DNA from 4 places in the Salinivibrio proteolyticus genome. Region 3 is predicted to be linked to each of the others. Evidence: predicted binding sites of a transcription regulator. Region 3 holds the regulator's gene; each other region holds the start of a gene.
The links. The regulator PurR, encoded in region 3, represses purine synthesis genes. The targets are predictions, from matches to a motif close to TNANGNAAACGTTTNCNTNA.
Positions count from the first base shown of each region.

Region 1: N7E60_RS03830 (NCS2 family permease) is a predicted target of PurR. The motif match lies at 2,560-2,579, and genes of this name have one in related genera.
Region 2: purM (phosphoribosylformylglycinamidine cyclo-ligase) is a predicted target of PurR. The motif match lies at 1,796-1,815, and genes of this name have one in related genera.
Region 4: pckA (phosphoenolpyruvate carboxykinase (ATP)) is a predicted target of PurR. The motif match lies at 1,241-1,260, and genes of this name have one in related genera.

Region 1 is NZ_CP114584.1:777,446-785,685, reverse strand. It holds gene frsA (esterase FrsA) at 1-556, opposite strand, end outside; gene gpt (xanthine phosphoribosyltransferase) at 714-1,169, opposite strand; gene N7E60_RS03830 (NCS2 family permease) at 1,226-2,518, opposite strand; gene N7E60_RS03825 (aminoacyl-histidine dipeptidase) at 3,258-4,733, shown strand; gene dinB (DNA polymerase IV) at 4,730-5,779, opposite strand; gene nqrM ((Na+)-NQR maturation NqrM) at 5,862-6,083, opposite strand; gene N7E60_RS03810 (FAD:protein FMN transferase) at 6,114-7,130, opposite strand; gene nqrF (NADH:ubiquinone reductase (Na(+)-transporting) subunit F) at 7,215-8,240, opposite strand, start outside.
Region 2 is NZ_CP114584.1:751,452-759,691, reverse strand. It holds gene dxs (1-deoxy-D-xylulose-5-phosphate synthase) at 1-979, shown strand, start outside; gene upp (uracil phosphoribosyltransferase) at 1,066-1,692, opposite strand; gene purM (phosphoribosylformylglycinamidine cyclo-ligase) at 1,877-2,917, shown strand; gene purN (phosphoribosylglycinamide formyltransferase) at 2,917-3,570, shown strand; gene N7E60_RS03690 (class II glutamine amidotransferase) at 3,633-4,427, opposite strand; gene lpcA (D-sedoheptulose 7-phosphate isomerase) at 4,449-5,027, opposite strand; gene fadE (acyl-CoA dehydrogenase FadE) at 5,343-7,787, shown strand; gene N7E60_RS03675 (IS1182 family transposase) at 7,912-8,240, shown strand, end outside.
Region 3 is NZ_CP114584.1:1,358,737-1,366,976, forward strand. It holds gene N7E60_RS06555 (ABC transporter permease) at 1-388, opposite strand, end outside; gene N7E60_RS06560 (ABC transporter substrate-binding protein) at 402-1,550, opposite strand; gene lpdA (dihydrolipoyl dehydrogenase) at 1,569-3,704, opposite strand; gene N7E60_RS06570 (TfoX/Sxy family DNA transformation protein) at 3,988-4,581, opposite strand; cyclic di-GMP riboswitch class I at 4,689-4,791, opposite strand; gene purR (HTH-type transcriptional repressor PurR) at 4,972-5,976, opposite strand; gene N7E60_RS06580 (heme ABC transporter ATP-binding protein) at 6,237-7,013, opposite strand; gene N7E60_RS06585 (FecCD family ABC transporter permease) at 7,010-8,047, opposite strand; gene N7E60_RS06590 (heme/hemin ABC transporter substrate-binding protein) at 8,047-8,240, opposite strand, start outside.
Region 4 is NZ_CP114584.1:2,859,337-2,867,576, reverse strand. It holds gene pckA (phosphoenolpyruvate carboxykinase (ATP)) at 1-1,080, opposite strand, end outside; gene hslO (Hsp33 family molecular chaperone HslO) at 1,410-2,285, opposite strand; gene hslR (ribosome-associated heat shock protein Hsp15) at 2,328-2,732, opposite strand; gene gspC (type II secretion system protein GspC) at 2,935-3,897, shown strand; gene gspD (type II secretion system secretin GspD) at 3,969-5,951, shown strand; gene gspE (type II secretion system ATPase GspE) at 5,948-7,474, shown strand; gene gspF (type II secretion system inner membrane protein GspF) at 7,474-8,240, shown strand, end outside.

The DNA.
Region 1 (8,240 bases), 580 kb from region 3:
TTAGCGATTTGCCATCGAGCGTTGTTTCTACGGTTTTAACCGTGAAGGGAAGCTTATCCATGGCATGCTCAAAGGCTTTGTAGGCCAGCGTTTCCGATTGCAAAGCGAGCGTATCGCCTTTGAGGTGAGGATACGCCGCGATACCGAAATAGGTACAGGCTTGCAGCCATTGCTGACTCGCTGCTTGATGCTCTCCTTTGTCTACCAGCGCTTGGGCGCGCTTTTGGTGCTGCATGCCCACTGCTGTCCACTCGTAGTTCCAATTTCCCGAGCGGTAGCCTTCTACCGTATCCAGCAGACTGTCAACGGAGCGTGAATTATCCGAATGAGCAATACGGGCAAAAATGGCTTCCATCTCTACCGGATCCACTCCTTGCCACGTCCATTGTCCACGACGCCGCATTCGATACCAGCTGCGCTCACTATCTCCATCAAACGCCGAATAACTCGCTTGATCGATTTGCTGGATAGCGCCAAACAATGTCGACGTTTCTTTGGCATGTCTGTGTTTGGCAAACAGCTTGACCGACAAATTTTGAGATTCGCTTTCCGACACGTTCACTCCCGAGCGTTCAGTTTATGACGCTCCTAGTGTAAACCATACTCACAGCAAGGCCATGATTTTCAGTCAATCGCGTCCCTAGAAACGAAAAAACGCCGCAACTGTGTGCGACGTTTTGTTGACAGCAGATTATCAATAACCTTGCTGGCTATTATTTGGCAATCGGATCCACATAGCTCACCGCCATATCCCACGGCTGCTCAATCCATGTGTCTTGCGCAATATCGACGATATAATCGTCAACAAGATGCTTACCCGCCGGTTTGGCGCTTACAGTCACAAAGCGTGCTTTAGGATAGAGTTGGCGCACCATTTCTGCGGTTCCGCCTGTATCAACCAAGTCGTCCACCACAATAAAGCCTTCACCATCCCCCGGTGCTTGTTTCACGACACGCATATCGCGCTGATGATCATGATCGTAGCTCGAGATACACACCGTATCGACATAGCGAATGCCTAGCTCACGGGCCAGAATGGCGGCAGGCACCAAGCCACCGCGACTCACAGCAATAATTCCCTGCCACTGGTCAGCGGGTAGCAGCCTCTCCGCCAATTGGCGTGTGTACATCTGCATGTTGTCCCAGGTGATGATGAACTTGTTACTCATGATGAAAACCTCGTGGCGTTTCTCGCCTTGTTATAACGTCAATGTGGGCGGCTGTTTTACACCAAGAAAACGAACTTGAGTAAGAACAATCCAGCCAAGATCCAGATACTGACAGGGACCTCACGCCCTTTGCCCGCAAAGGTTTTTACGGCACAAAACGCAATAAAGCCAAGGCCAATCCCGCTCGCAATCGAGTAAGTGAGCGGCATCAGCAAGCACACCACGACCACCGGTGCGGCTTCGGTCAAATCTCGCCAGTTAATCCCTACAAGACCTGACATCATCAAAATCGCAACATAAAAGAGAGCGCCAGCTGTTGCATACGCTGGGACCATACCTGCTAGCGGCGCAAAAAATAGCGCAAGCAAGAATAAGATCCCCACAACGACAGCAGTGAGTCCTGTACGGCCACCCGCTGCTACCCCTGACACACTTTCAATATATGAGGTTGTATTCGACGTGCCTAAAAGCGCCCCGACCGATGTCGCGGTACTGTCTGCCAGTAATGCACGATTTAAACGCGGCAGTTTACCATCTTTGTCCAAAAGTTCCGCGCGCTGTGCCACACCCACTAAGGTTCCTGCAGTATCAAAGAGGTCAACAAACAAAAATGCAAACACAATAGACACCAGACCAACTTCAAGGGCTCCGGCAAAATCAAGCTGCATAAAGGTCGGCGCGAGGCTTGGCGGCGCAGACATCACGCCATGGTAAGGGACATCCCCCGCGACAATACCAATCACGGTGACCACTAAAATCGCAATCATGACCGCCCCTTTTAGGCCACGATGCACCAAACCGATAGTGAGGAAAAAGCCAAGTGCTGCCATCGCTGGGGCAAATGCCGTCACATCACCCAGTGCGACAAGGGTTGCCGGGTGATCCACGACGATCCCCGCGTTTTGCAGTGCGATGAGCGCTAAAAACAAACCGATACCCGCCGAGATACCGGTGCGCAGTGACATAGGAATCGAGTTGATAATCCACTCACGAATTTTCAACACACTGAGTAGAATAAAACACAAGCCCGAAATAAACACCGCAGCCAGCGCAACCTGCCACGAGTGGCCCATTTGCAGCACCACTGTGTAGGTGAAGAAAGCGTTAAGGCCCATACCTGGCGCTTGAGCGACCGGATAGTTGGCGACAATTCCCATCACAAAACAGCCGACGGCAGCAGCCAAACAGGTGGCAACAAATACGGCGCCCTTGTCCATTCCTGCTTCAGCCAAAATAGATGGGTTCACGAAAATGATGTAGGCCATGGTGAGGAAGGTGGTCACACCGGCAATAACTTCGGTGCGAAGATCCGTGCCATGATCGCTGAGTTTAAATAAACGCTCTAACATCGTTGGTATCCCGAATAAAAGGTGGCGCATCATAAGATGCAAAAGGAAAACGTTTGCGTGTCAAAAATTGGCGCAAATCTTACCGATCGATGAAGGAAATTTCCAGCACGAAACCGCATGAATTGATCGGAATGTCATGGCTCTCGTGATGGTTGCCAACAAGATTGTCTATCATGACTGGCTTATCAGGCACCTGACATACCACCCATAAAAAAAACGCCACAACATTGTGTGGCGCCAGAACTAAAGCGTTTGCTTCTGGATCAGAAATGTCTCTGTAAGAGCGGGGGAATCGTAAAACTTACTTGCGGTACCCGAACGGCGCCGGATACGTAAATCCTTTGGTATACACTGACTGTTGGTTCCAGTAGTAGTTAGATACCATACCTTCCATCGTTTTTACCTCTCTCAAGTTTAAACCTAATGTTGTTCACATTTTGTCTCGGTTCCTTGGAGGCGAATACTCGGGTTCACTCCATGAACAATCGATAACCTGTGTTATCAGTGTCTAGATAATAACCCACACGTAATTATATTACAAGAAATAGAGTGACTAGAGTCACAAAAAGTTCATATTTGGTAGTTTTATTACGCCCTGCACGCCTAGATATCCGGCATGCACTCTGTTTTTCCTTCCCTTGATCCTGCGACTGTCACCACCTAGTCGACAGTGGTATGCTTGGTAAAGTCCATCTATTTCAGTAAGGCCTACTGTTTAAAAGGCCAACAATAAAATAAAATGGAGTCTACCGTGTCTGAGATCAGCCAATTATCACCCCAGCCTGTTTGGGCTTTTTTTGACCAGATTTGTGCTATTCCACATCCCTCTTACCACGAAGCACAATTGGCAGCATTCATTGTCGATTGGGCGAAAGGCCGAGGTTTAGAGGTTCGCCAAGATCCCACTGGCAATATTTTTATCCGCAAACCGGCGACGCCGGGAATGGAAAACCGCAAAGGTGTAGTACTACAAGCCCACCTTGATATGGTGCCGCAGAAAAACGAGCACACCGAGCACGACTTTACCACTGATCCGATTCGCCCTTATATCGATGGCGAGTGGGTCACGGCGGATGGCACGACATTAGGCGCCGATAACGGTATTGGAATGGCCTCCTGCCTTGCCGTCTTAGCGGCTGATGACATTGAACATGGTCCGCTCGAAGTGTTGCTCACCACCAACGAAGAAGCTGGGATGGACGGTGCATTTGGCCTAGAAGCAGGCTGGCTTGAAGGAGAAGTGTTACTGAACACAGACTCCGAACAAGAAGGAGAAATCTACATGGGCTGTGCGGGCGGCGTCGATGCTAGCATGCACTTTCCGGTCGAGCGTCATCCCATCGGCGACAATTTTGCGCGTTTTACCGTCGGTATAAAAGGCCTAAAAGGCGGCCACTCTGGGGTGGATATTCACACGGGTCGCGCCAATGCCAATAAGCTACTTGCACGCATGCTCAGCCATCACCTCAGTGAGATTGATGTCAGTCTAATTGCATTGCGAGGCGGCACATTGCGTAACGCCATCCCGCGTGAAGCCTTTGCAGATATTGCCGTGCCAGTCGAACAAAAAGACGCATTAGCCGCGGCGATAGATAACTACGCGCAGTTGCTTCACGATGAGTTGGGACGCTTGGAGGAGAACGTCACTGTTGTACTCGATGCGTCCGACAATCAAGCCGACCCATTGACCCGTGCCGTACAATCTCGGCTACTCGCGGCCTTAAACGCGGCGCCAAACGGTGTTATACGGATGAGCGATGATGTTCCGGGTGTGGTAGAAACCTCACTGAACTTAGGCGTTATCCAAACCGATGAGCATACTATTACGGGATTGTTTTTGATCCGCTCATTGATCGATTCAGGGCGAGAAATGGTGCAAGGCATGCTGCGCTCACTGGCCGGTTTAGCAAACGTGACCGTCGAGTTTTCCGGCGCATACCCGGGGTGGAAGCCTGATCCGGACTCTGAAATCATGCATATTTTCCGCGATACCTATGAAGCTATCTATCAGCGTAAGCCTGATATCATGGTGATCCACGCGGGATTAGAATGCGGTCTATTTAAAAAACCTTATCCGGATATGGATATGATCTCGTTTGGTCCAACGATTAAGTTCCCTCACTCACCTGATGAGAAAGTGAACATTGAAAGTGTGGGTCACTATTGGCAACAAATGCGCGCTATCTTAAAAGCGATTCCTGAAAAGCGCGCTTAAGCGAGTAAACTTAGCTGGGGGTCATTGTCGTCCCCCAGCCCTACCGACAAACCAATCAGCCGCACCGCTCTACCCTCGCCTCGATAAAACGCTTCATGCAACAAGGTATCAAATAGCCCTCGATCTAACCGCTCACAGCGGTGTGCAACCGTCGTGGTTTGAAAGTCGTTGAATTTGAGTTTGACCCCTTGGCGACAAATCCGTCCATTCGCATCGGCTTTTTCGAGTCGCCGTTGGAGCTCTTCGTATAAAGTATCTAGCCACTGTAAACAATCATTCAGCGCCGCAAGATCTTGCGATAAAGTGCGCTCTACGCCAACGGATTTACGTATCCGCTCCACTTGCACTGGACGTCGATCAATACCGTGTGCTCGCTGCCATAGTACCTGCCCAAATTTACCAAACCGCTGGATCAGTTCACCATGATCGCTACACTGCACATCTCTACAGGTAAACAAATTCAGTTCATGAAGCTTGGTTAAGGTGACACGTCCTACGCCCGGAATGCATTGCAAAGGGAGCTCAGCCACAAAGGTGTCGACCTCGTCAGGGGTGATCACGCATAAGCCATCCGGTTTGTTGATATCTGAGGCGACTTTGGCGAGAAACTTGATTGGCGCGACGCCTGCCGACGCGGTTAATGATAGCTCGTCGCGAATGGTGTGACGAATCGCTTCTGCAATGCGGGTTGCCGAGCCTTGATGACTGTCGCAATCTGTAACATCTAAGTAAGCCTCATCAAGAGAGAGGGGCTCAATAATATCGGTATAACGATGAAAAATAGCATGAAGCTGCTGAGAAACGGCGCGGTACTTGGCCATATTGCCACGCATAACCGTCAGACCGGGACATAGTTTAAGTGCTTGAGCTGTCGCCATCGCGGAACGGATCCCAAAGCGACGCGCGGGATAATTGCAGGTTGCAATCACCCCTCGCCCATCAGGTGACCCGCCAATCGCAAGAGGCACCTGTTGTAAGGCAGGGTTATCACGCATCTCCACTGCCGCATAGAAACAATCCATGTCGATATGGATGATTTTCTTCATGACAATCCTGCATGGCCACCAGATAAGACAGAGTGACTCACTGGTGGCTATCTACTGTACACCTGATCGCGTCAGGTCTTTGCTAGATAATTTGGTTTTTCTTCCACTCACGGGTTTTCTCTGCACGCGCTTCTCGCTTTTTACGTGCATCGCACGGCTCTGGGCAGTCGCATTCTTTTTCAATACCGATTGCGCCTAGGCCACCACAGCTCCCACTGATGGTTTTTTGCTGTACGATGTAGCCGATCGCCATCCCTGCAATCACAAGTACAAAAACAGCAAAGGTGATAAGAAATACTGACATAATTGCTCACCTACTATCGTTATTGCGTATTTAACGCTTTAAATAAGGCTTAAACGCCTCAGATGCGATTTCTTTAAAACCGTCATCCGTTTTCACTACCATAAAGGCAGGAATATTGGCTTGATTTGCCAATGCAACGGCTTTCTCTGGTCCAAGTACCATGAAGCCTGTTGCCAAACCATCCGCCGTCATACAAGACGGGTCCAACACAGTGACAGACACTAAGCGATGATGAATCGGTCGTCCTGTTGCTGGATCAATGATGTGCGAATAGCGTACCCCATCATGCTCAAAGTAATTGCGATAATCCCCTGACGTGGCAACCGCCATATCCCCAGGCTCAATAATCTCTTGCACCGACTGTGTGCCGGCACTAGGCTTTTCAATCGCGATGCGCCAAGGTACGCCGTCTTGGTTCACACCTTTTAATTGTAACTCACCACCAATCTCAACCAAATAGTTATCGAGACCAAGTGACGCCAAATACTCAGCGACCACATCTACGCCGTATCCTTTGGCGATCGTTGACAAGTCGACATAAAGGTCAGGATTGGTTTTGGTCAACTGATTGCCCGATAAAGACAGGCTATCTAACCCCGTCATCGCCATTCGCTGTGCGATTTCTTCGTCGGTCGGAATATTCTCTGGTCGTTTTTCAGGGCCAAAGCTCCAAAGATTCACTAACGGTCCAACCGTGACATCTAACGCGCCATCGGTGAAGGCGTTAAGACGCATAGCTTCTTTCACCACTTTCGCCGTCGCGTCAGATACCTCAACCGGAGAGTCAGCACGATGTTGATTGAAACGGCTCAGCTCCGAATCGTCTCGATACGTCGACATCTGGTCATTCACCAGCTCCAAACGCTTATCGATTTCTTTTTGGATAACAGCCTTCTCGGGCGTGTTTTCCGTTGCAATGTACTTAATGGAGTAATACGTGCCCATTGTACTGCCATTAAGATGGACCAGCTCAGGTGAACGCTCACAACCGACCAAAGCCACGAGCAGTGTCAGCGTTGCCACACAGCCTAACCAAAACTTCTTCATATGGGTGTCCTTCGACGCGAGGTTGATACGTAAAATGGCTGACCCAAAGGCCAGCCATTAAAAGGTAAGTCACACGTTGCGATCTTAGCCGCCGAAGTCATCCAGAAGGATGTTTTCGTCTTCAACACCTAAGTCTTTCAGCATACCGATAACGGCTGCGTTCATCATTGGTGGACCACACATGTAGTATTCACAGTCTTCTGGCGCTTCATGATCTTTAAGGTAGTTTTCATAAAGCACGTTATGGATAAAGCCTGTGTAACCATCCCAGTTATCTTCTGGTAGTGGGTCTGACAGTGCGCAGTACCACTTGAAGTTATCGTTCTGCTCTTGAAGCATATCGAAATCTTCAACGTAGAACATTTCACGCTTAGAACGTGCACCGTACCAGAAAGTGATCTTACGATCTGAGTTCAGTCGTTTAAGTTGGTCAAAGATATGCGAGCGCATTGGTGCCATACCGGCACCACCGCCGATAAAGACCATTTCAGCGTCGGTATCTTTCGCGAAGAACTCACCAAACGGCCCTGAGATCGTACACTTATCACCCGGCTTCAGTGACCAAATGTAAGACGACATTTGGCCTGGTGGCACATCAGGGTTACGTGGTGGTGGCGTTGCCACACGCACGTTCAGCATGATGATGCCTTCTTCTTCAGGGTAGTTCGCCATTGAGTAAGCACGGATGATTTCTTCATCCACTTTTGACTCATAGCGGAACAAGTTGAACTTCTCCCAGTCTTCGCGGTATTCCTCAGGAATATCAAAGTCAGAGTACTTAATGTGGTGCGCTGGCGCTTCAATCTGAATATAACCACCTGCACGGAAAGGTACAGACTCACCGTCAGGTATACGCAGCTTCAGCTCTTTGATGAACGTGGCTTTGTTGTCGTTAGAAATAACTTCACAATCCCACTTCTTCACGCCAAAAATTTCTTCTGGCAATTCGATCTTCATGTCTTGCTTTACAGCAACCTGACATGACAGACGTTCACCTTCACGTGCTTCACCTTTGGTGATGTGATCAAGCTCGGTTGGCAGAATATCACCGCCACCTTCTTTGATTTTTACGCGGCACTGGCCACATGAACCACCACCACCACAGGCAGA
Region 2 (8,240 bases), 610 kb from region 3:
TCCTAAATTCGATCCAAGCGTGCATAGCCTACCGAAATCAAAGCCAGCCAGCCCGACATTTTCTAATGTCTTTGGTGACTGGTTGTGTGATATGGCCGAGCAAGACGACAAACTGCTCGCCATTACCCCGGCGATGCGTGAAGGCTCTGGTATGGTGCGCTTTTCCAAGGCGCACCCTGACAAATACTTCGATGTTGCGATTGCCGAACAACATGCCGTCACCCTAGCGGCAGGTATGGCGATTGGTGAGTACAACCCTGTGGTAGCTATCTACTCCACCTTCTTACAGCGTGCGTACGATCAGCTGATCCATGATGTCGCCATTATGAACTTACCGGTGTTGTTCGCGATCGACCGCGGTGGCATCGTGGGCGCCGACGGCCAAACGCACCAAGGGGCATTTGATTTAAGCTACCTAAGATGCATCCCGAATCTAGTGGTGATGACGCCAAGCGATGAGAACGAATGCCGGCAAATGCTCTATACCGGTCATATTCATCAGGGCCCGGCCGCAGTGCGCTACCCACGCGGGGGAGGCATGGGCGTTGATATTGAGCGCGATATGCATGCACTCCCTATCGGTAAAGGCGTACAAAAACGCCAAGGAAAGCGCATTGCGCTACTTAACTTTGGTACTCTGTTGCCCGGCGCCCTCGCGGCAGCAGAAGCGCTTGATGCAACCGTGGTAGATATGCGCTTTGCTAAACCTCTGGATGCCGATTTAGTGGCAGAAATGGCGAAAACGCATGATTGCCTTGTCACTATTGAAGAAAACGCCACCGCTGGCGGGGCGGGAACCGGTGTGATTGAAAGCTTAATGACGCAAGGTATCATTAAGCCGGTATTGCAAATTGGCTTGCCCGATCGCTTTATTCCACAAGGCACTCAGCAAGAATTGCATGCTGAGCTGCAATTAGATGGTGAGGGGATCGAAGCGCAAGTGCGTACTTACCTCGATAAAATAGGCCTGTCTTTATAAGACGGGACATTTAGACTAAAAAAGCCCGCGATACTAAGCGGGCTTTTTGATCCGTTATTACGCCATCATCTTGGCGATGATAACGATTACTTGGTACCGAAGATTTTATCGCCGGCATCACCTAGGCCGGGTACGATATAGCCTTTGTCATTCAGCTTTTCATCGATAGCTGCAGTATAGAGCTCGACATCCGGATGCGCTTTTTTCAACGCTTCAATACCCTCTGGGGCAGAGACTAACACCAACACTTTGATATGTTGACAGCCTTGCTCTTTAAGCAAATCGATAGTGGCAATCATAGAACCACCCGTTGCCAGCATAGGATCGACCACCAGCGCCATGCGCTCGTCGATATTGCTCGCCAACTTGTGGAAATACGGTACAGGCTCTAGCGTTTCTTCATCACGGTAAATGCCGACCACACTGATACGGGCACTTGGTACATGCTCCAACACACCGTCCATCATACCGAGCCCTGCACGCAAAATAGGCACCACGGTGACTTTTTTACCTTTGATTTGATCAACGCTGACTGGGCCGTCCCAACCTTCGATGGTCACTTTTTCTGTTTCGAAGTCTGAAGTGGCTTCGTATGTCAGTAGGCTACCCACTTCAGTGGCAAGCTCACGAAATCGCTTAGTGCTAATATCCCGCTCACGCATCAATCCAATTTTATGCTTCACTAACGGGTGCCCGACTTCCACGACCTTCATCTTAGACTCCTTACAAAAAACAAATTCTCGGTAGTATACACGAAAGAGTTTTGCTAGCGTAGATCAAAGGCTTGACATCTCGCCTATTTCCTCACCAAACAGCTGACGCAAACGTTTTCCTTTCTAATTATCTACTGATAGAATAGCGCCGACTTTTGACTTCCAACTCCGGCGAGGAATTGCAGTGAGCGGTAAACAATCATCTCTTAGCTACAAGGATGCAGGTGTCGATATTGATGCGGGTAACGCCCTAGTCGACCGTATCAAAGGCGTCGTCAAACAAACTCACCGTCCTGAAGTAATGGGCGGCTTGGGCGGGTTTGGTGCCCTGTGTCAGTTACCGACCAAGTATAAAGAACCCGTGCTGGTGTCCGGCACTGATGGGGTAGGAACCAAATTACGTTTAGCGCTTGATGCCAATAAGCACGATACGATCGGCATTGATTTGGTCGCCATGTGTGTGAACGATCTGATTGTTCAAGGGGCTGAACCACTCTTTTTCCTCGACTACTACGCGACCGGAAAATTAGACGTCGAGACAGCGGCCGATGTGGTCACAGGGATTGCTCATGGATGCCAACAAGCCGGTTGTGCCCTGATCGGTGGCGAAACCGCTGAAATGCCGGGCATGTACTCAGGGGATGATTATGATGTCGCTGGGTTTTGTGTCGGGGTCGCGGAAAAATCCGCATTAATTGATGGCAGTAAGGTCGGTGAAGGCGATGCTCTGATTGGTCTGGCTTCTAGCGGTCCTCACTCAAACGGCTACTCTCTGATCCGCAAGATCTTGGAAGTCAGCGAGGCTGATTTAACCATGCAACTCGAAGGCAAACCTTTGGTTGAGCACTTGCTGGCACCGACCCGTATCTACGTGAAGTCAGTACTCACTTTACTTGAGCAATACCCTGCTCATGCCATTTCTCATATTACCGGTGGCGGCTTCTGGGAAAACATTCCCCGCGTATTGCCTCAAGGTACAAAAGCCGTTATTGATGGAAATAGCTGGCAATGGCCAGCCATCTTTAACTGGTTGCAGGCACAAGGCAATGTCAGTGACTATGAAATGCTGCGCACCTTTAACTGTGGCGTCGGCTTAGTCATCGCGCTACCACAAGCACATGCCGAACAAGCGATCGCACTGCTCAATGAGTCAGGGGAAACCGCTTGGCAGTTGGGCCATATTGCAACAAGTGCTGACGGCGAAGCGCAAGTGGAGTTGGTGTAATGACAAAACGCATCGTGGTGTTGATCTCGGGAAGTGGCAGTAATCTTCAGGCCTTAATCGATAAGTGCCCGCAAAACGCAAAAATTGTCGGCGTGATTGCAAACAAGCCAGATGCCTACGGCCTAACCCGCGCGGATAATGCTGGAATCGAGACTCGCGTGCTCGAAAACTCGCGCTATGACACTCGCGACGCTTACGATCATGCGTTGGCAACCGCCATTGATGCGTTGGCTCCTGACTTGGTCGTTCTCGCCGGCTTTATGCGTATACTCACCCCAGCCTTTGTCGAGCACTACCAAGGACGAATGCTGAATATTCATCCGTCGTTGCTCCCCAAATACACGGGCTTACATACCCACCAGCGCGCGATTGATGCGGGTGATACCGAGCATGGCACCTCAGTGCATTTTGTCACAGAAGAATTGGATGGTGGCCCGGTGATTTTACAAGCACGTGTCCCCATTTTTTCAGAAGACGACGCCAATACCGTTGCAGCACGAGTGCAACAACAAGAGCACCAGATTTATCCTTTGGTTGTTCGCTGGTTTGTCGAAGAGCGCTTACGCATGGAAGCTGGCCAAGCTTGGCTCGACGGCGCGCCGTTGGGCCCTGCTGGCTATGCCGCTGATGAATATGACGACCTAAAAGCCTAGTGTGATTCGCCCTGATCAAAAAAGGCGCCTGATGGCGCCTTTTCTATGCTGGCAGACCGCAATCAGGTCGTTGCATACTGATCTTGATTGGTGCAATACACTTCACCAAAATGGAAGACGCAGTACTCCCCTTCTGCCATTTTGTGCCAGTTTTCATTATTGGTTAGCGGCTGGGTCGCGATCACAGTGACGACATCATTGGGCGTAGTCTCCTCATGAAAATCAACCGTCATTTCCTGATCGATCAAGCTCGCTTTACCAAACGGGGCCCGCCGCGTAATCCAGTGCAAGTTATTACTGCAATACGCCATCACATAGTCACCATCGCTAAACAGCATGTTGTACACTCCAAGTGCACGTAACCGATCGCAGCGCGAGGCGATAAAGTCGAACACCTCACACATGTTATCGGGTTGCTGTGGGTAGTGCTTGTATAGTTCATTAAGCAGCCAACAGAAGGCTTTTTCACTGTCGGTTTCTCCCACAGGCTTAAAGTGGCCCGTTTCTAAGCTTTCAAACCCAGATAGCTGGCCATTGTGGGCAAACGTCCAATAACGTCCCCAAATTTCGCGAGTAAAAGGATGCGTGTTTTCAAGGCTGACGCCACCTCGATTAGCCTGACGAATATGACTGACTACCGCACAGCTTTTGATCGGATAACTGGTTACCAACTCGGCCACTTTAGATTGGCAGCTTGGGGCGGGATCTTTAAAGGTGCGAAACCCTTTCCCTTCGTAAAAGGTAATGCCCCAGCCATCTCGATGCGGCCCTGTTTTTCCGCCGCGCTGAATAAGCCCAGTAAAACTAAAACAGATATCCGTAGGCACATTGGCACTCATGCCAAGCAGTTCACACATTCTTTCATCTACCTCCGAGCATTAGGCCGCCATTTCCTTTTCCACCAGCTGGATAAGAATATGGATAATCTTAATATGGACTTCTTGAATACGATCCGCATAGCCAAAATGAGGGACACGAATTTCGATATCCGCAAGACCAGCCATTTTGCCGCCGTCTTTCCCAGTCAGCATGATGGACTTCATGCCTTTCGCTTTCGCCGCATCGATCGCGTTAAGAATGTTACCGGAGTTTCCTGAGGTAGACAGACCAAAGAGGACGTCGCCTTTCATGCCGACGGCTTCAACATAGCGTGAAAAAACAAACTCATAGCCAAAGTCGTTGGAAACACAAGAAAGGTGGCTTGGATCAGAAATCGCAATCGCAGGATACCCCGGACGGTTTTCACGATAACGGCCCGTTAACTCCTCAGCAAAATGCATGGCATCACAGTGCGAGCCACCGTTCCCACACGAAAGCACCTTGCCACCCGCTTTGAAGCTATCGGCCAATAGCTTGGCAGCTTCTTCAATTTGTTGAATGTTTTTGTCGTCACTTAAAAAGGCATTCAAAACGGTAGCTGCTTCCGACAGCTCACCGCGAATAATATCTTGGTACATGGCATGTTCCCATCGTTGAAAAAGGCCAGGCTCTCACTCTGTGCACCGGGGGTGAGAGCGGATTTAAGGTCAGTGTAACCGTATCGTTTTGTGCCTGTCGACTGCCGCTTGCGTGTTGGTCTCGAGCTAGGTCACGTTTGTTCAAATGGCAACCTATCTTTCCAACTTTGGCGGAGAATGATTGATGATTTTCTCACCTTGCAAGCCACATCACACCGTACCAATTTACAAATATTTAAATTTTTGCTTACATTAAGTGGTACGACCTCTTACCTCATTTGAGGAGAGGCTAACTAAACCGAAGGAGATGACGTGATGGCGACAGGGTTATTTATCGCTGCCATGCTAATTGTGGCAGGCGTACTCGCATACCATCGTGCCAATTTGCTGGTTTCAACAGCTGCATTGGCTGCGGGACTAGTAGTAGGGACTTTACTGGGGAGTGTTGGACAGATCACTTGGCTGATCTTTGCCGTAATCGCACTGCCACTTAATATCGCGACATTCCGTCGCAACTGGATCAGTAAACCAGCGTTTAAAGCATTTAAATCTGTGATGCCAGAAATGTCAGCCACAGAAAAAGAAGCCATCGACGCAGGTACAGTATGGTGGGAAGCAGATCTTTTCCGTGGTACGCCTGACTGGAACAAATTGCATGATATCCCAGCACCACGTTTAAGTGCCGAGGAGCAGGCGTTCCTGGATGGCCCTGTGAATGAAGTCTGCCGTATGGTTGATGACTATCAAGTCACCCACGAGCTGGCAGATTTACCACCTGAGGTATGGCAATACCTGAAGGACAACAAGTTCTTCGCCATGATCATCAAAAAACAATATGGTGGCCTCGAGTTCTCCGCTTACGCCCAGTCTTTGGTGTTACAAAAACTGTCTGGCGTGTCAGGCGTACTGTCATCTACGGTCGGGGTCCCTAACTCTCTCGGTCCGGGTGAGCTATTGCAGCACTATGGTACCGAAGAGCAAAAAGACCACTACTTACCGCGCCTTGCTGAGGGTAAAGAAATTCCATGCTTTGCCTTAACCAGCCCAGAAGCAGGCTCCGATGCGGGCTCGATCCCTGACTACGGGGTTGTCACAAAAGGGATGTGGGAAGGCAAAGAAGTGCTGGGGATGAAAATCACCTGGAACAAACGCTACATCACCCTAGCCCCTGTCGCTACCGTACTCGGTCTCGCGTTTAAACTTCGCGATCCTGACCATCTACTTGGCGATCAAGATGAGCTTGGTATTACCTGTGCACTGATCCCGACCGATTTAGAAGGTGTCGATATCGGCCGTCGTCACTTCCCTCTCAACGTTCCATTCCAAAATGGTCCGACACAGGGTAATGACGTCTTCGTTCCAATGGACTTTATTATTGGCGGCCAGAAAATGGCGGGCCAAGGTTGGCGTATGCTGATGGAGTGTCTGTCGATTGGTCGTGGTATCACCCTGCCATCGAACACCACCGGCGGCTTGAAGTCAGCAGCATTGGCAACCGGTGCTTATGCGCGTATTCGTCGTCAGTTCAAATTGCCGATCGGTAAAATGGAGGGTATTGAAGAGCCTCTAGCACGTATCGCGGGCAATGCTTACGTAATGGACGCCGCCAGTGCCCTGACCGTGACAGGGATTGACTTGGGAGAAAAACCGTCGGTGATCTCCGCCATCGTCAAATATCACTGTACGCATCGTAGTCAACAAGGTGTGATTGATGCGATGGATGTTGTGGGCGGTAAAGGTATCTGCCTTGGTCCTAAAAACTTCTTGGGACGCAACTATCAAGGCTCACCTATCGCCATAACCGTTGAAGGTGCGAACATTTTGACGCGTTCGATGATCATCTTCGGTCAGGGGGCGATCCGCTGCCATCCGTTCGTACTGGATGAAATTCGTGCCAGCGAAGACACCGATTCGCAACGTGCGTTAAGTGCCTTTGATCGCGCACTGTTTGGTCACGTTGGCTTTGTGATGAGTAACCTTGCTCGCACATTGTGGCTGGGCCTGACCGATGGACGCTTCTCGAAAACACCACGTAAAGACGAAACACGCCGTTACTACCAGCAAATGAACCGCTACAGTGCGGCATTAGCGCTGCTGGCTGACGTTTCAATGGCGGTTCTCGGGGGTAATTTGAAGCGTAAAGAGCGTCTGTCTGCGCGTCTGGGTGATGTGCTTAGTCAGCTTTATCTTGCCTCTGCAACCATGAAACGTTACGCCGATGAGGGCTATCAGAAAGACGATCTGCCACTAGTTCATTGGGGTATGCAAGATGCCATGTACCAAACCGAGCAAGCGCTGGATGAGTTCCTTGCCAACTTCCCAAATCGTATGATTGCAGGATTGGTACGTGCCCTCGTGTTCCCATTAGGTAAAGGTCGCCGCAAACCAAGTGATCGCTTAGACGGTAAGCTTGCAGTAATTTTGCAATCGCCAAGTGCAACACGTGATCGCATTGGCCGTGGACAATTCTTCGAGCCTGGTAATGCCATTGGGAATATCGAAAAAGCGCTTCACGACATTCTCACTGCAGAGCCGATCCACAAAAAAGTTTGTGACGGTATTGGCGAGAAACTGCCATTTATGTTCTTAGACCAAGTGGCACAGAAAGGTCTGGATGCGGGCGTGATCAGCGAACAAGAAGCGCAGCTGCTCCGTGACGCTGAAGTGGGTCGACTAGAAACCATCAATGTTGATGACTTCGATCCTGCAGAGCTTCCTGCTGCATCGACTAAAGTGGGAAAGATGCATGATGCAGCTTAATGATTCGCGTTAAGCTGCCCAACCAAAAAGAGAAGGCAATTGCCTTCTCAGACTGCTGACAAAGGTCTAGCTTTCGAGCTAGACCTTTGATCTAATAGGAGTGTCGCAATAGGGATGCTCCGGTATGCTTCAAGAACCTTCTCCACACCAATATGAACTTGAAATGGTGACGATGGAACAACTTGTTCCCAAAGACCATCTTGTTCGTAAAATCGACCGTGCCATCGACTTCGAGTTTATTCGAGATGAAGTCGCCCACCTTTATTGCAAAGATAATGGCCGTCCACCCGTTGACCCCGTTCGCTTATTTAAAATCATCCTGCTTGGCTATCTCTTCGGCATCAAAAGCGAGCGCCAGCTTGTTAAAGAAATTGAAGTCAACGTTGCTTATCGTTGGTTCTTGCGTATGTCGCTGACAGAGAAGGTCATCCATGCGTCCACGCTGAGCCAAAA
Region 3 (8,240 bases):
CGAGAAGGGGACTTAGCAGGCGAAACAGCCAACCCGAGGGGGAAAGCAGTAAAACCAGACCAATGGCAAAGGCGACGTGTGGTAACGCAAGTAGGGCGGGCAAGCGCGCACTGATCTTCTGCCAAATGGGCGTTTGCCAAGTGGCCTGTAAAATCATAAAGCTAAGTGCCACCGCGAGCAGGCTACTGCCCAATCCTGAGATGAGTGTAAGTTGAATCGATTGATACAGGCCCGGCCATGCGATCACATGTCGCCAGCCGCTAATATTAGCCTCCATAAGCCCTAGTGTGGGCACGAACGCAAAGGCACTCGCGAGTATGCCGCCAACCCCTGGCAACAAGGGCAGGCAGCATACCGTTAGGGTAATGGCAAACAGCAAACGTGCCATATCAGCCTCTTTTCTATTGGCCGTAGCGTTTCAGCCAAGCACTCTCAAGCGCGGTTTGCCAGCTTGGATGTGGCTCGGGCTGGGTATTAAAGCGACTGACCTCGGCGGTGTCGGATAATTTAACAACCGGTGGATCGCCCCATACTTGGGTGTCGGCTTTACGCAGTTGTGCCTTTTCACTCATCAAGAAATTGATAGCGACCATAGCGCCGGCTTTAGCGTTGGCGTTGTATGGAATCGCCATAAAGTGAATATTCGATAGCGCGCCTTGGTCAAAGGCAAACGCACGCGCTGACGGGGCGAGTTTTCCAGAGGCTACCGCTGCTTTTGCCGCATTAGGGTTAAACGCAATCGCCACGAGAAGCTCACCATCGTCCAACAGTTGGATAGTTTCGGCACTGCCTGACGGGAACTGAGCGCCTTCGCGCCATGCCACTTGATGTAGTTGGTCTAGATAGCGCCACAGTGGGGCGGTCACGGCGTCAAAGTCTACCTCATCAACCGGCAGGTAAAGTGCCTCGCGCACATCGGTAAGTTCCAGCAGGGCGGCTTTCAAAAAACTGGTGCCATGAAACTCGGGTGGTTTGGGGTAACTGATACGGCCAGGGAATGCTTTAGCCAAACTTAACAGTTCGGCGAAAGAGCGAGGTGGGTTGGCCAAGGTTTTCTGATCATGGATAAACACCAGCTGTCCCACCCCCCAAGGTGCTTCGAGGCCGTCTGTTGGCTCAGTGAAGTCTTCTTCAACCGGTAAACTTTTATCGACAATTTGCCAATTGGGGAGCGTGCTGACAAAAGGGCCGTACAGCAAATCATTTTCCTTCATTGATTTGAAGTTTTCGCCGTTAATCCAAACCATATCGACACTGCCGCCGCTATCCTTACCGGCGGTCTTTTCGGCAAGCAGACGATTCACGGTTTCAGCGATATCCGCCACTTTGACATGTTTCAGTGTGACACCGTAATCGCGTTGTAACTCGCGACTTGCCCAGCGCAGGTAAGTATTGATCTCTTGATTGCCGCCCCATGCGTTAAAATACACGGTTTGACCCTTGGCTTGTTGCTCAATACTTTCCCAACGGTCGTTTTCCGTGCTCGCAGAGGCAGTAAAACTGGCGGTACTTGCAATTGCCAATGTTAACGCCGCTATCCAGTGTTTCATTGTCGTTTCCCTTTTCAATTAGTGACGCATCCAACGATGATATTTTTCGACCCATTTCAGTAGCATCTCGGGTGCATGGGCTTGTTTCCACATCCCGGCGGTATACTTCACCGCTTCACTCATGGTGGGATATGGATGGACGGTGCCCAAAATTTTATTTAGTCCTAACCCGTGCCGCATGGCGAGAGTAAACTCCGCGAGCAAGTCGCCCGCATGCTCGCCAACAATAGTCACTCCCAGAATGGTATCTTTTCCTTTTGGTGTCAGCACCTTAATAAAACCGTGATCATTGCCGTCAGCAATCGCGCGATCCAAATCATCAATGCCGTAATAGGTTACTTCCACCTCTTGCTGATTGGCTTTGGCTTCTTTTTCATTGATACCCACGCGCGCGACTTCTGGCGATGTATAGGTCGCGGCAGGCATTACTGAATAATCAGCACGAAAGCGTTTAAATTGCCCGAATAGTGCATTCACCGCGGCATACCATGCTTGATGAGCACTGGCGTGGGTGAGCTGAAACGGACCCGCTACATCACCTACCGCATAGATATTCGGGTAGGCGGTTTGCAGATACTCGTTGACTTGAATTGTGCCACGCTCGGTCACTGGAATATCGAGCTTTTCGAGACCAAAGCCTTTGGTGTTGGCACTGCGCCCTAATGCGACCAGCACCGCATCAAATGAGACAGACTTCTCACCGTCAGGGCCATCGAGTAAGGCGATTTGCTCATTATCACTGTGTTGAAATGCTTTGACTTTGTGCTGTGTTAAAACCGTGACGCCGTCACGCTCTAACGCCTGTTCAACCAACTGGGCGGCATCTTTATCTTCGCGGCTGAGAAGTTGGTCGGCCATTTCCGCGAGCGTGACTTGGCTGCCTAAACACGCAAAACTTTGTGCCAATTCTGCGCCAATGGGACCCCCGCCCAAAACCAACAACCGCGGCGGCAGGTCATTCAGAGACCAAATCGTATCTGAGGTGTAATGCGTGACCTCAGCCAAACCGGGAATCGGGGGCAACATAGGGCGTGCGCCGGTCGCAATCACGATGTTGCGGGTAGTGAGGCGTTCGCCATTCACCTCGACTTCCCATGGCGAAACGATGTGTGCTTCGCCTTGCACACACTCCACGCCGAGTTTGGTGTAACGCTCGACCGAATCGTGAGGCTCAATTTGGGTAATGACTTGCTTAACCCGCGCCATGACCGCCGGAAAATCAACCGCTGGCGCTTGGGTATGAATGCCAAACGTCTTAGCCTTGCCAATTTCTCGCATGGTTTTCGCCGCACGGATCAGCGCTTTTGAGGGAACACATCCGGTGTTTAGGCAGTCTCCTCCCATCGAACCTTTTTCGACCAGCGTAACCTTCGCTTTCACTACCGCCGCGATATAACTTGATACCAAGCCGCCTGCACCGGCACCAATCACCACCATATTGCGGTCAAACTGATGGGGCTTGTTCCAACCTTGATAGCGTTTACGACGCGTGATCCACGCCATAACCCACTTTGCCACCAGTGGGAAGACACCCAGTAAGGCGAGTGAGCCAAGCACCGAGGGTGACACCACGTCGCCAAGTGCGTCGATTTGGGCCAGTTGGGTCCCTGCATTCACGTAGACTGCGGTACCCGGCAACATACCGAGCTGACTGACCCAATAGAAGGTGCGGGTTTTGAACGAGGTTAGCCCCATCACCAAGTTAATCAGAAAAAACGGGAAAATCGGGATCAGGCGGAGGGTCAACAGATACAAGCTACCGTCTTTCTCTATGCCGCGATTAATGGTATCGAGCTTATTGCCAAATTTGGCTTGGACCCAGTCGCGCAACATAAAGCGACTCACCAAGAAGGCGAGGGTGGCGCCAATCGAGCTAGCAAAGGAGACCAACACCAATGCCCACCAAAAGCCAAAGAGTGCCGCGCCCAATAAACTCGCCACTGCCGCACCCGGTAAGGACAGGGCGGTCATCACTACATAGCCGACAAAAAACACCAGGCTTGCGGTGGTCGCGTTTTCGATAATGTAATCATTCAATGCCACTTGTTGTGCTTTGGCGTTTTCAAGCGTGAGCCACTGGCTGAGATCTAAACTGAACCAAAGTGTTACAAGCGCCACCACCACTAAACCAAGCAAGATCTTTTTTACTGGCATACTGTGTCTCGTCCGATAGTAAATGGGCCCAGTTATTACTTTAGGTGCTGTAGCTAAATTAACTGGCTGATTTGTCGGTTACATTGAGGAACTGTGTCCTTAATCGTACCTTTAACCAGACCCGACCGATCGAAAGAAACTTTCGTTTTTTGTCTGAAATCAGTTTGAATGATGATTTATTGAGCGTTTAGTGCGTGCAGAAAAAGCGACACCGCCATGAAGGCGGTGTTGGACGCGAACATTGCTCACAAAAAAGGTAGAGAGGTATGGGGGTTGTGAGGAATTAATTTTCTAAATGTTGTAATAATTCTTGGCGACGTTGGGGTGGAACCACAGACCAATGCTTGCCAGTAATCGCACCTTCTAGTGACCACAGTAACTCCAAGCTTAGCTCTTTTTCATGCGCAGAAAGGAGCGCTTTATAGGCATTGACGGCACCTTGTTGCTGTAAGCTTTCAGGCGTCTCAATACCTGCTTTTTTCAGCATGCGCTCGGTCGCGAGCCGTAAATTAGGTAAGTCTTTTAGACGAGACGGTGTGGCTTGTTTTTTCAAATCACGATCACGGGTCGCGACATCCAGCGCCTCTTTGGCTTCTGTGAGCAGCTTATCTTGGTCATCCCACCAGTATTCAGGGATCGCAAAATATTTCGTCACGACAGGAAAGCCGCGCTTTTTATACACGTAGGGTGCCAAGCCTTGTTTTTTTAATAGTGCTTCGTTTTCTTTTCCAGCACGTAAATGGAGAGTGTTGTTAACGACAAGCGCGAACATGGTGTCTTCACAAAAGATACCAAATCCACCGAACATTGAACGGGACTTTATGCTGCCAAATTTGGCAAATAACTTCATTGCGTTCTTTAAAGCTGGTTTATCCATTTGATTAAAATCTCGATGAATTACTAATGCCTAAAAAAGACGTCATAATGTAACAAGGCAAGATCGCAGAATTGTCAACGAGCCATCAAATTTGTCAGCTTTGATATGTTGGCAACCCCGCTACCGTTGATATTTTGACATCATGTCAAATTACCGTTAGGCCGGAGGCTTTGCGTCCCATGCTTTCGCCATGGTTTGCCTTGTTCAAACGCTATTAAGCATATAATAATTAGACACCGATGTCGTCCTCTCCCATCACACAAAATGTGATCTTGGTTCAGGGTGGGTGTAATTGATGAACTAGAGTAAAAGCACTACCGGAAGAGTAGTCGCGTAAAAAAGCACCGCCAAGACATTGACGGTGCTCTTCATAAAAGTTTCATTAAAACATTAAGATAGTGTTTTAACTGACTGTCGACTCACTAGTGCAGGTTGCATTTCGAACACTTGCTGTTGAGTCTCGTTGTTGGCAATTCGCGCGAGCAAGAGCTTGACGGCCGTTTTGCCTAGACGGCGTTTGGGCTGGTGAATAGTTGTCAATGGTGGCGAGAAATACTCGGTGAGATCAATATTATCGTAACCAATCACCGATATATCATCTGGCACTTTCAAGCCGTGCTCGTTAAATGTACTAATGGCCGCTAATGCCATAATGTCATTAAAACAAAAGACAGCGGTCGGGCGGTCTGACATCGTCGCCAATTGCTTCGCGGCAATTTGCGCTTGATCGGCTTCGAAATCTGCCTCAATCAGCCAATTTTTATTCACTGGAATATTGGCTTCTTTTAACGCACGGAAATAACCGTTTAAGCGATGCTTACAGGTATTTTTATCCATTTGGCCAGAAATACAGCCAATTTTAGTATGTCCATTATCAATAAAGTGTTTGGTGGCAAGGTAACCGCCTAATTCAGCGTTATCTTCTATACGGTCTGTATCAATATGGTGACTGCCCCAATCCATCACGACCATAGGCAGATCGCGTTTTTTTTCCAATAACAGCATCAAATCTTCGTTGAGATCAGAGCACACCACAATGAGTCCGTCGACGCGCTTTTCTGACAACATACGCAGGTAGTCGCGTTGCTTTTCGAGGTTTCCCTCGGTATTGCAGAGAATCAGTGTGTAGCCTTGCTTGTAGCAATAGTCTTCCACACCGTGAACAAGCTCGGCGAAAAAGGGGTTAGTGGATTTGGTCACCAACATACCCAGTGTACGTGTTGTGTTGCATTTCAAGCTTCGCGCCACAGCACTTGGGGCGTAGTTTAATTCTTCAACCGCTTGCCATACTTTCTCAGTCGTCTTCTCGGCGACAAAGCGGGTTTTGTTTATCACGTGTGACACCGTCGTGGTCGATACACCGGCGAGACGCGCGACATCTTTAATCGTTGCCATCTTGATTCTTCTTTGTAGTAATGCGTAGGGATCGTTACTCGCGACCTTACAGAAAAACGCCGCTGTTCGTCAGCGGCGATGTCTTTCACAATCCCGGCACATCAGACGGTTGCGAAGGTAACGAATCCGATTTCATTCATTCTCATAGCTAATCGGTTGCGCTCTCAGTTTACTTAGGTTGGCGCACACTCGCAATTGGTCTGATCAGCGAAAATGGACCAACAGACGGTTTTGTGAGCCAGCTATGATGTATTTATCAATTAAGACACGATCAGTGGACAGTCATGCTCCGGATGAGTCAGAACGGTCAGCGGGTATTGGTAGATGTCTGCCACTCTATCACTACTAAAACACTGCCACGGGTCGCCGGATAGGACGATTCGACCCGCTTTTAAAAAATGCAGTTGATCGGCGTATTGCGCCGCCAAATTCAGGTCGTGCAACACCAATAGCACTGTCATTCCTTGGTCTGCGAGTGCTCGACAGCGCTTTAGGGTGTAATGCTGATGGGTAATATCTAAGGCCGAAGTGGGTTCATCCAGCATCAGTATCGCTTGATCCGGTGCGGTTTGTGCTAGCTGTAATGACACGCGTGCCATGTGTACGCGTTGTTTTTCACCGCCAGATAAAATCGGATACGGTCGATGAGCAAGATGGCTAATATCCCATGCCGTTAGTTGCTCGCTGGCAAGGGCCGCGATCTGTTCTCGGTTTGCCTTTAGTGGTGTCGCCCCCATCTCGACCACTTCTTGCGCGGAGAATGCAAACGTGAGCCCGCTATGTTGGGGAAGGAAGGCAACTCGTCGGGCAAATTCATCACCTTGCCACTGGCTTTTTGGCTGTTGCCAAAACTGCACACTGCCATGCTGATGTTTGTCGCTAATCAATTGCTTTAACAGTGTACTTTTCCCCGCACCATTCGGCCCGAGTAAAACGTGTAACTGGCCGGCAGTAAAGGCTATATCAATCTCGCTTAGCAGTTGACGGCCGTTAAGCGCATAGCTGAGCTTGGAGATTTGAAGGGCAGAATCTGTCATTCGTGAACCACTGCTTTTCGTTGTTGAATAAGAAGCCATAGAAAGAAAGGAGCACCCATTAGGGCGGTAATAATGCCAACAGGCAATTCGGCGGGGGCGACAATGACACGGGCAACAATATCGGCCAAGGTCAGTAACAGGGCACCAAGAATGGCTGATAAGGGCACCAGTGTGCGATGATCCGGGCCGGCAATTAAACGTCCAATGTGTGGGATCACTAGACCCACAAAGCCGATAAGACCGGCAGCACTTACCGCAATGCCCATTCCCGCCGCGGTCACAACAATGAGTAGGCGTTTTAAATGGTGTACATCAATGCCCAAATACGCCGCTTCGTTTTCACCGAGCAAAAGGGCATTTAAGTGGCGTGCGCGCTGGTAGGCAAATACCGTGAGTAAGCATGCAGCGATGCCAGTGAGAACAATTTGTCCCCAAGTCGCACCGGTCAGCGACCCCATCGACCAAAGGGCGATGTCTCGTAACGTTTGATTATCCGCAACATAGTTAATTAAGCCTAATGCAGCGCCGGACAAAGCACTGATCGCAATGCCCGCTAGCAACATGATGGTCACCGAACTGCCCATGGCCGTTGTGCCAATTCTGTATACAAACAGGGTCGCCAGTAGTGCACCGATAAACGCAAAGGCAGGCACCGAAAACACAAAGCTAGCCTCGATACTGCCCCAAGAGAGCAATAGCAAGCCCAGTGCGCCTCCTAATGATGCGCCGCCAGAGACACCGATAATACCCGGGTCAGCGAGAGGGTTGCGGAAAAGCCCCTGCATCAAAGTGCCGCAAACGGCGAGCAATGCACCGATAAAAATACACAGCAAGGTTCGAGGTAATCGAACTTGTTGAACGATGGCGAGTACATGCGGCTCAACATTGTCATGCCAAGGGGTTAAGCTCTGTAAACTGGTCAGCCAGCCAAGTTGCCATTGTCCCACCGCGATAGACGTTACCCCTACGACGACAAGTGCGACGATGAGCGCTGGAAAAACATGCGACTGTGAGGATCGAAAAGACGCTTGCATTAGTCGTTCTCTCCAACGACGGTGCGCTGAATACGAATGGCTTCATCCAGTGATTTCAGGCTAAGCCCTCCCACTAACACACTGCCGTCAATTGGAATAATACGCTGCTGTTGGAATGCGCGCGTGGCATTGAGTAAAGGCACGGCATCAGCGAGTCCTTCAACACCGCCTAGCTGATCGAGAGAACGTTGCA
Region 4 (8,240 bases), 1.5 Mb from region 3:
GAAGATCACCTTGTTGGCATGTCCGCCTTTCGACACTGGCTTAACGATATTATCGATATGATAAATCGGGTAAGACACTCGGGTGTTTTCGGTTTTGGAGTTATCGTCAAAGTCGATACGGCCATCGCCACGTACGGTGACGTTTTCAAGCAGTGCATCACGGCGAATGGCATTGTAAATATCGGGCTCTGCTTCTTTGGACAGCTTAATGGTTTTTGCATAGCAGCCGCCTTCAAAGTTAAACACACCATGATCGTCCCAGCCGTGTTCGTCGTCGCCAATCAGCTGACGCTTCGGATCGGTGGAGAGGGTTGTTTTACCCGTGCCAGATAGGCCGAAGAAAATCGCGACGTCGCCGTCTTTGCCCATATTTGCCGAGCAGTGCATGGACGCGATGTCTTGCAAAGGCAAGAAATAATTCATCATCGCAAACATGCCTTTTTTCATCTCGCCGCCGTACCATGTCCCGCCGATAAGCTGCATGCGCTCGGTAAGATTGAAGACCGTGAAGTTTTCCGAGTTCAAACCATGCTCGCGCCATTTATTGTTGACGCATTTAGCACCGTTCATGACCACAAAGTCGGGCTCAAAGTCTTTTAGCTCTTCATCGGTAGGGCGGATAAACATGTTTTTCACAAAGTGCGCTTGCCACGCCACTTCGGTGATCACACGGATCCGTAAACGCGTGTTAGGGTTGGCACCGCAGTAGCCATCAATCACAAACAGACGTTTGCCAGAGAGTTGCTGGGTGACTAAAGCTTTTAAATCTTTCCAAACGGCGTGATCAATCGGCTTGTTATCGTTTTTCCCTTGATCGGACCACCACACGGTATCGCGGGTGGTGTCGTCACGCACAATGTATTTATCTTTTGGTGAACGGCCAGTAAAAATACCGGTATCCACCGCCACAGCGCCGAGCTCAGTCACCACGCCTTTTTCGTAGCCTTCCAGCCCAGGTTTGGTTTCTTCCTCGAACAGCTGTTCATAAGAGGGATTGCGAATGACTTCTTTGACATTTTCCAGACCATGACGGGAAAGATCGATGCCGGCGACTTCGGATTCGACGTTCAGGACAGTCATAGGTGCTCCTTGGGGTAAGATGTTGTTAACTGTCTTTATGCTAGCAACCTGAATAGTGCCATTCAGGGAGTTACTGCAAAAAATTACCGCACGCACACTAGGGCTATTTTGATTGTAGGGTACTGACCACCAGGTGACGTGACTCCCTCTATGGTAACGCTTAGTTAAACGTTTGCGCTACCCACAGAGCTCTTATTGTTTGTACAAAATTAATGCGCAAAAAAATGTGAGATGTGTCCGAGGAGACCAAGAAAAAAGCCAGCTTGATGCTGGCTTTTGAACTAAGTTGGGTTTCTTTGTTTTATGCAACTAAATATGTAGCACGTTTTTCACTGCATTTGTGACGATGAATCGGCGTTCTGCTCAAAGATGGCTGCGACATCGACGCTGTCAAACGCATAATCACTGCCGCAATAATCACAGTGCAAACGAATTGTGCCCATTTCTGCAATCATTTTATCGACTTCGCTGCGTTCAATCGCGGCTATCGCTTGTGCGCTGCGCTCGCGTGAACAGCTGCATTTGAAGCATACTGACTGAGGATCGAAAACGGTGACGCTTTCTTGGTGATATAGACGATAAAGGACGTCTTTTGCATCAAGGCCAAATAATTCATCATTTTTAACGGTTTCAGTCAGCTTCGCCAAATGGTCAAAGTCGTTATCGTCCCCTTTGCCATCCGGTAGCACTTGCAGCATCATTCCGGCCGCGTGACGTTTGCCATCAAACTCACCGGTGCGCAACCAAAGTCGCGTTTCCAGTTGCTCTGAACGCGCAAAGTAGTCTTCAAGGCAGCCTTGCAGATGATCCGAGTCTAAGCCCACAATGCCTTGATAGCGTTCGCCGTCGACCGGTTCGATAGTGATAATGAGCTGCCCCTTACCGAGCATTTCAGGTAGGGTAGCATCGGCTTTGATGTCGCCTTTCAGGCGTGCGGTACCGCGCAGTTGCTGCTGGTGGTCACCATTGATCACCGCCAGTGATACCGGACCGTCACCTTGTAGTTGCACGGTAATCGAGCCTTCAAATTTTAAGGTGGCAGTGAGCAAGCTGGTGGCGACAAGCATCTCCCCCAGTAGCGCTTGGACGGGCGCAGGGTAGTCTTGGTTTTCCAATATGCGTTGATAGGTTTCATCGAGCTTGACCAGCTCACCACGCACAGACACATCTTTAAATAGGTAACGGTGTAGTTGATCGTTTGACATGCAATCTCTCTCCGGCTTAGGGCCTGGTTAGTGGGATCGGCCTTACTCTATGCCTTGTTTAAACTTACGAATATCTCGGCGTTGTTTCTTATCCGGCCGGCTTTCTGGGCGCGGATTGTGTGCGTGTAAGCGACGCATTTCCGTGTTGTGCTCACGCTGTTTGATACTGTCTTGGGTTTCTTGATACAGCGTCTGCGCAATCGGCGCACCCTGACGCTGCTCTGATAATTCTAATACAGTAATGGTTTTTTCTTCGTGTCCTTGCCGAAGTCGGATCTCAGCACCTACTTCAACCATTTTGCTAGGTTTGGCGCGCTGGCCATTATAATGCACCTTGCCGCCGTCAATCATGTTGCGTGCAATTGACCGTGTTTTGTAGAACCGAGCGGCCCATAGCCACTTGTCTAGCCTGACTGCCGTCAAGGGCGCCGATGCGTGTGTTTTCATGACTCAACTCCTGCGCAATCCGGATGGGCGACATTAGCACAAAAATTCCTTTAGAGCAGTATCACAGCGTCGAGGTACAATCTGACCTAAATGTGCTGGCTTGGTTAGGATGTGGGATTACGACAAAAATGAAAATTATCTCAATATCACATCGTGTTTTTGCTAGTATGCCCAGCTTTTCGTAATCTAATGATGGAACTTGATGGTAAAAAAAGCCATCAATGGACACTCGGTGACTCAATTTGGTTTGGAAGGGATGATGCGTAAGGCAGGACGCCAGCATGGCATGTTCACTGTGTCACCGCAGCAGGTGGCACGACTTGCGACGTGGCTAAACATTTTACTGTTCCTCGTTCTGGCATGGTTGGCTGGGCGAATGGTGTGGGCGTTTTATGCGCCTGCACCCGCACCTGTATTGTCCGTAGCAAGCCAGTCGGCGTCGTCCTCTCGCGCTGCGACGGACCCTTTTTCGTTGGCACCTATCGTTAATGCCCAATTGTTTGGGCGTTACCAAGCGGCCGTCCAACCCACGCAACATGCGGTGACCAATGTCCCCGAAACCCGGCTACGCCTAACTTTGGTTGGCGTGGTGGCCAGTAACGATCCGAAGCGTGCATTGGCCGTGATCGCGAACGGCGGCCGTCAAGTGACTTACGGTGTGGGTGAGCAGGTGAAAGGGACCCAAGTCAGTGTCGATCAAGTCTTATCCGATCGGGTGATATTACGCCAAGGGTCAAGACGCGAAGCGCTCCTTATGCCAGGGGTCGATGCAGATAGTACACCGCAGACCGTTTTTTCCTCCCCTACTGATGCGTCGACGCCCCCAAAGTCGATGGCGACCAAGCGGCAGACCAGCCCTGACTGGCCTGCCGACTTAGCGCAGCAGCTTAGCCAGAACCCGCAACGCTTATTTGACTTTGTGCAGCTGTCACAAGTGCGCGAAGGCGATCAAATAAAGGGCTTTCGCCTCACACCGGGACGTAATCCAATCTTTTTTGAGCAATCCGGCTTACAGGCAGGGGATATTGCTGTCGCTATCAATGGCCTGACGTTAAGTCAGTCCGCAGCACTGCCTGATATTCTGGGACGCATTCAACAACAGGGATCGCTTGACTTGGTTATCGAGCGACAAGGACAACAACATGACATCTCGATTCAACTTTAATCCACAGCATTCGCCGTCAGCGGCCGTAGGAGTGTGACGTGAAGGGAAAACAACGACTGATCCCCTATCTGATGGCCGCGAGCCTTCTCTTTTCTGGTATCCCAGCCGGCGCCGCTGAGTTTAGTGCCTCTTTTAAGGGCACAGATATTCAGGAATTTATTGAGATCGTTGGCCGTAATCTCGAAAAAACCATCATTGTTGATCCCTCGGTTCGTGGCACCATCAATGTCCGTAGTTACGATACCCTGACCGATGAACAGTACTATCAGTTTTTCTTAAACGTACTCGAAGTGTATGGCTTTGCCGTGGTCGAGATGGAAAATGGTGTCGTTAAAGTGGTCCGCGACAAAGATGCCAAAACCTCACCGGTACCTGTGGTCGGTGAAGACGATAGTGTGGTGGGGGATGAAGTTGTCACTCGCGTAGTCGCGGTAAAAAATGTGTCGGTACGTGAGCTATCCCCTTTGTTGCGCCAGCTGATTAACAATGCGGGAGCGGGTAACGTAGTCCACTACGATCCGGCTAATGTGATCATGATTACTGGGCGTGCAGCGGTCGTGAATCGCTTGACCGATATTATCCGTCGTGTGGACCAAGCCGGCGATAAAGAGGTGGAAGTAGTGCGTTTAGATCACGCGTCTGCCGCAGAAATGGTACGGATTGTTGAAGCGTTAAACGAGCGAGACAACGCCAATAATGCCCCCGATCTCCTTAAACCACGCTTTGTCGCTGATGAGCGCTTAAACGCCGTTTTGGTCTCAGGTGAACCTAAAGTACGCGAACGGGTGAAAAAGCTGATCAGACAGCTTGATCAGGAAATGGCGACCACAGGTAACAGCCGAGTCATTTACCTGCGCTATGCCAAAGCGGAAGATGTGGTAGATGTTCTCCAAGGTGTATCAGATAACTTACTGAAAGAAAAAGAAGAGAAGAGTAAACCGGGTGCCCAAAAGCAAGCGGTACAAATTTCTTCGCACCAAGGCACCAACTCGTTGGTGATCACTGCGCCGCCCGATATCCTCAAAACCTTGGAAAGTGTGATCTCTCAGCTGGATATTCGTCGTGCGCAAGTACTGATTGAAGCACTAATCGTAGAGATGTCAGAGTCCGATGGCGCCAATTTAGGTGTGCAGTGGGGCTCGCTTGAAAATGGTGGCATTCAATTTAGTAACACAGGGGTTGGGATCACCAATTACCTGACTGGCCAAAAGGCAACCGAAGACAAGACCCGTACAGAGGTGCGCTATAAGAGTGATGGAACGCCATACAATGTGCCAATCACAGAATCTGGTGACTACAGCGCTCTTTCGGATGTACTAGGTGGCGTCAATGGTCTTGCCGCCGGGGTCATTATGGGGGATTGGACCGCGTTGGTGACTGCGGTGGCCTCGAATAACGAATCCAATATCCTTTCTTCACCCAACCTGATGGTGCTGGATAATCAAGAAGCGTCGTTTATTGTCGGTGAGGAAGTCCCCGTTATTACCGGTTCACGGACCGGTTCGAATAACGATAACCCGTTCCAAACCGTCGAGCGTAAAGATGTGGGCATCAAGCTAAAAGTTACCCCACAAATCAATGAAGGTTCTGCGGTTCTCTTGGATATTGAGCAAGAGGTGTCAAATGTCTTGGGGGCCAGTGGCGCCGTGGATGTGCGCTTTGGTAAACGCCAATTAAACACGTCAGTGATGGTGGGCGATCAGCAAATGATTGTGCTCAGCGGTTTGATTGATGAGCGTACTGTAGAAAGTGAGTCCAAAGTGCCATTATTGGGAGATATTCCGGTGCTGGGTCATCTGTTCAAATCCACTTCTACGGGGACAGAAAAGAAAAACCTGATGCTGTTTATCAAGCCCACCATTATTCGTACCGGCTTAACCGCAGATGGTGTGACACAGCGTAAATATAATTACATCCGTGCCGAACAACTGCTGCGTGCACAAGATGGGGTCAAATTGATGCCAGATGCGCAAAAACCTGTGTTGCCTGATTATAAGAGTGATGCGGTGATGCCGGCCGAAGTGCGTGCATTACAAGCGGAGCTGGCAGGATGACGGATCGAACGGTCGCACTCGCGAACGAGCCAGAGAGTAAATGGCAGTTACCGTTTGGTTTTGCGCGTCGTCATGGGGTGCTAATTCAGCCCGATGCCTCGCAGGCTCGGTTATTGTGTTTACCGTCGGTGGCTCCTGAGACCTTGGTTGAAGTGCAACGGTTATGGGGTGCGTGCTTAGTGCCTGAAACCGTGGATGAGGCCTATTTTGAGCAGCAATTGACGGTACTCTATCAGCGAGACAGTGCGGATGCGCAGCAGCTGATGGCTGACATTGGCGCCGATGCAGACAGTGATGATTTCTTCTCATTGGCCGAAGAGTTGCCGCAGAGCGAGGATTTGCTTGAGTCTGAGGACGACGCCCCTATCATCAAGTTGATTAATGCCATGCTGGGTGAAGCGATCAAGGAAAGTGCCTCGGATATCCATATCGAAACCTTTGAGCATGCATTGTCGATCCGTTTTCGTGTCGATGGGGTGTTGCGCGAAGTCTTATCGCCGAGCCGCAAGTTAGCCCCCTTGCTGGTATCACGTGTCAAAGTGATGGCCAAACTCGATATTGCCGAAAAGCGTGTGCCACAAGATGGGCGCATCTCGGTCCGCATCGGCGGTCGCGCCGTCGATGTGCGGGTATCGACTATGCCGTCCTCTCACGGTGAGCGTGTGGTGATGCGTTTGCTCGATAAAAACGCGGTACAACTCGACTTGGCTCAGTTGGGGATGGTGCCTGAATTGCACGAGAACTTCCGTCATCTTATTCATAAACCGCATGGGATCTTACTGGTCACGGGTCCAACGGGGTCGGGGAAATCGACCACGCTGTATGCGGGCTTACAAACCATTAACAGTGAAGATCGCAATATTCTTACGGTAGAAGATCCGATCGAATTTGATCTTCCCGGTATCGGGCAGACCCAAGTTAATCCTAAGGTCGATATGACCTTTGCGCGAGGGTTGCGTGCCATGCTGCGTCAAGATCCTGACGTGGTTATGGTGGGGGAAATCCGCGACTTAGAAACCGCTCAAATCGCCGTGCAAGCGTCTCTCACTGGTCACTTGGTGATGTCGACTTTACACACCAACACCGCCATTGGGGCGGTAACACGTTTGCGCGATATGGGCATCGAGCCCTTTTTGCTTTCCTCCTCCTTGCTTGGCGTGCTAGCACAGCGCTTGGTTCGCACCCTTTGCAGCGATTGCCGTATCCCTTATCAAGCCGATGCCAGCCAGCAGCAATTGTTTGTGGATGTGGGGTTGGCTCAGCCTGGCGATAACGTCACCTTGTATAAAGCGGGGGGCTGTTCGCGTTGTCACCACAAAGGTTACAAGGGCCGAACGGGGATTCATGAACTGCTGACGGTCGACGAGAAGGTGCAAGCACTGATTCATCACGATGCGGGTGAGCATGCGATTGAACAAGCGGTGCGCGCACAGAGTCCGAGTATCCGCTACGACGGACTGGCCAAAGTGCTACAAGGAAAAACCACGCTTGAAGAAGTGATGCGAGTCACCAAGGAGACCTGATGGCGGCGTTTGATTACCAAGCTTTAGATACGCGAGGGCGTAAACGCAAAGGTGTGATTGAAGCGGATACGCCTCGACAGGCGCGCCAGCAGCTCCGTGACAAAGGGCTGACGCCATTGGTGGTCAATACAACCACTCGCAAGCGTAGCCAGCAAAAGACCGAGACGTCGCGGCCTTTGTTTTCATCACGCAATCGCGGTATTAGCACCCAAGAGCTGTCGTTGATCACGCGTCAATTGGCGACCTTGATTGAGGCTGCGATGCCACTGGAAGAGTGTTTACGGGCGGTGGCGGAGCAAGCGGAGAAGCCGCGTATTGGCAGTATGATAACCAGTGTGCGCGCGCGGGTGATGGAAGGCTATACCCTTGCTGATGCGCTCGCCGATTATCCGCAAGTGTTTGATGAACTGTACCGTGCCATGATTGCGGCGGGCGAAAAAGCCGGTCATTTGGGCACGGTGCTGGAGCGATTGGCGGACTATGTGGAAAATCGTCAGCGCATTCAATCAACCCTACTACAAGCGATGCTGTATCCCGCCATTTTGACGTTTTTCTCTGTGGTGATTGTCGCCTTTTTGTTGGCGACCGTGGTGCCTGACATCGTTGGCCAGTTTGTTCAAACCGGCCAATCCTTACCCGCATCGACACAGTTTCTCCTCAACGCCAGTGATTTTATTACTCAATGGGGAATTTGGGTCGTGGGTGCCCTTGTCTTACTCAGTGTGGGAATACGCACATTGCTGAAGGACAAGCAACGGCGATTGGC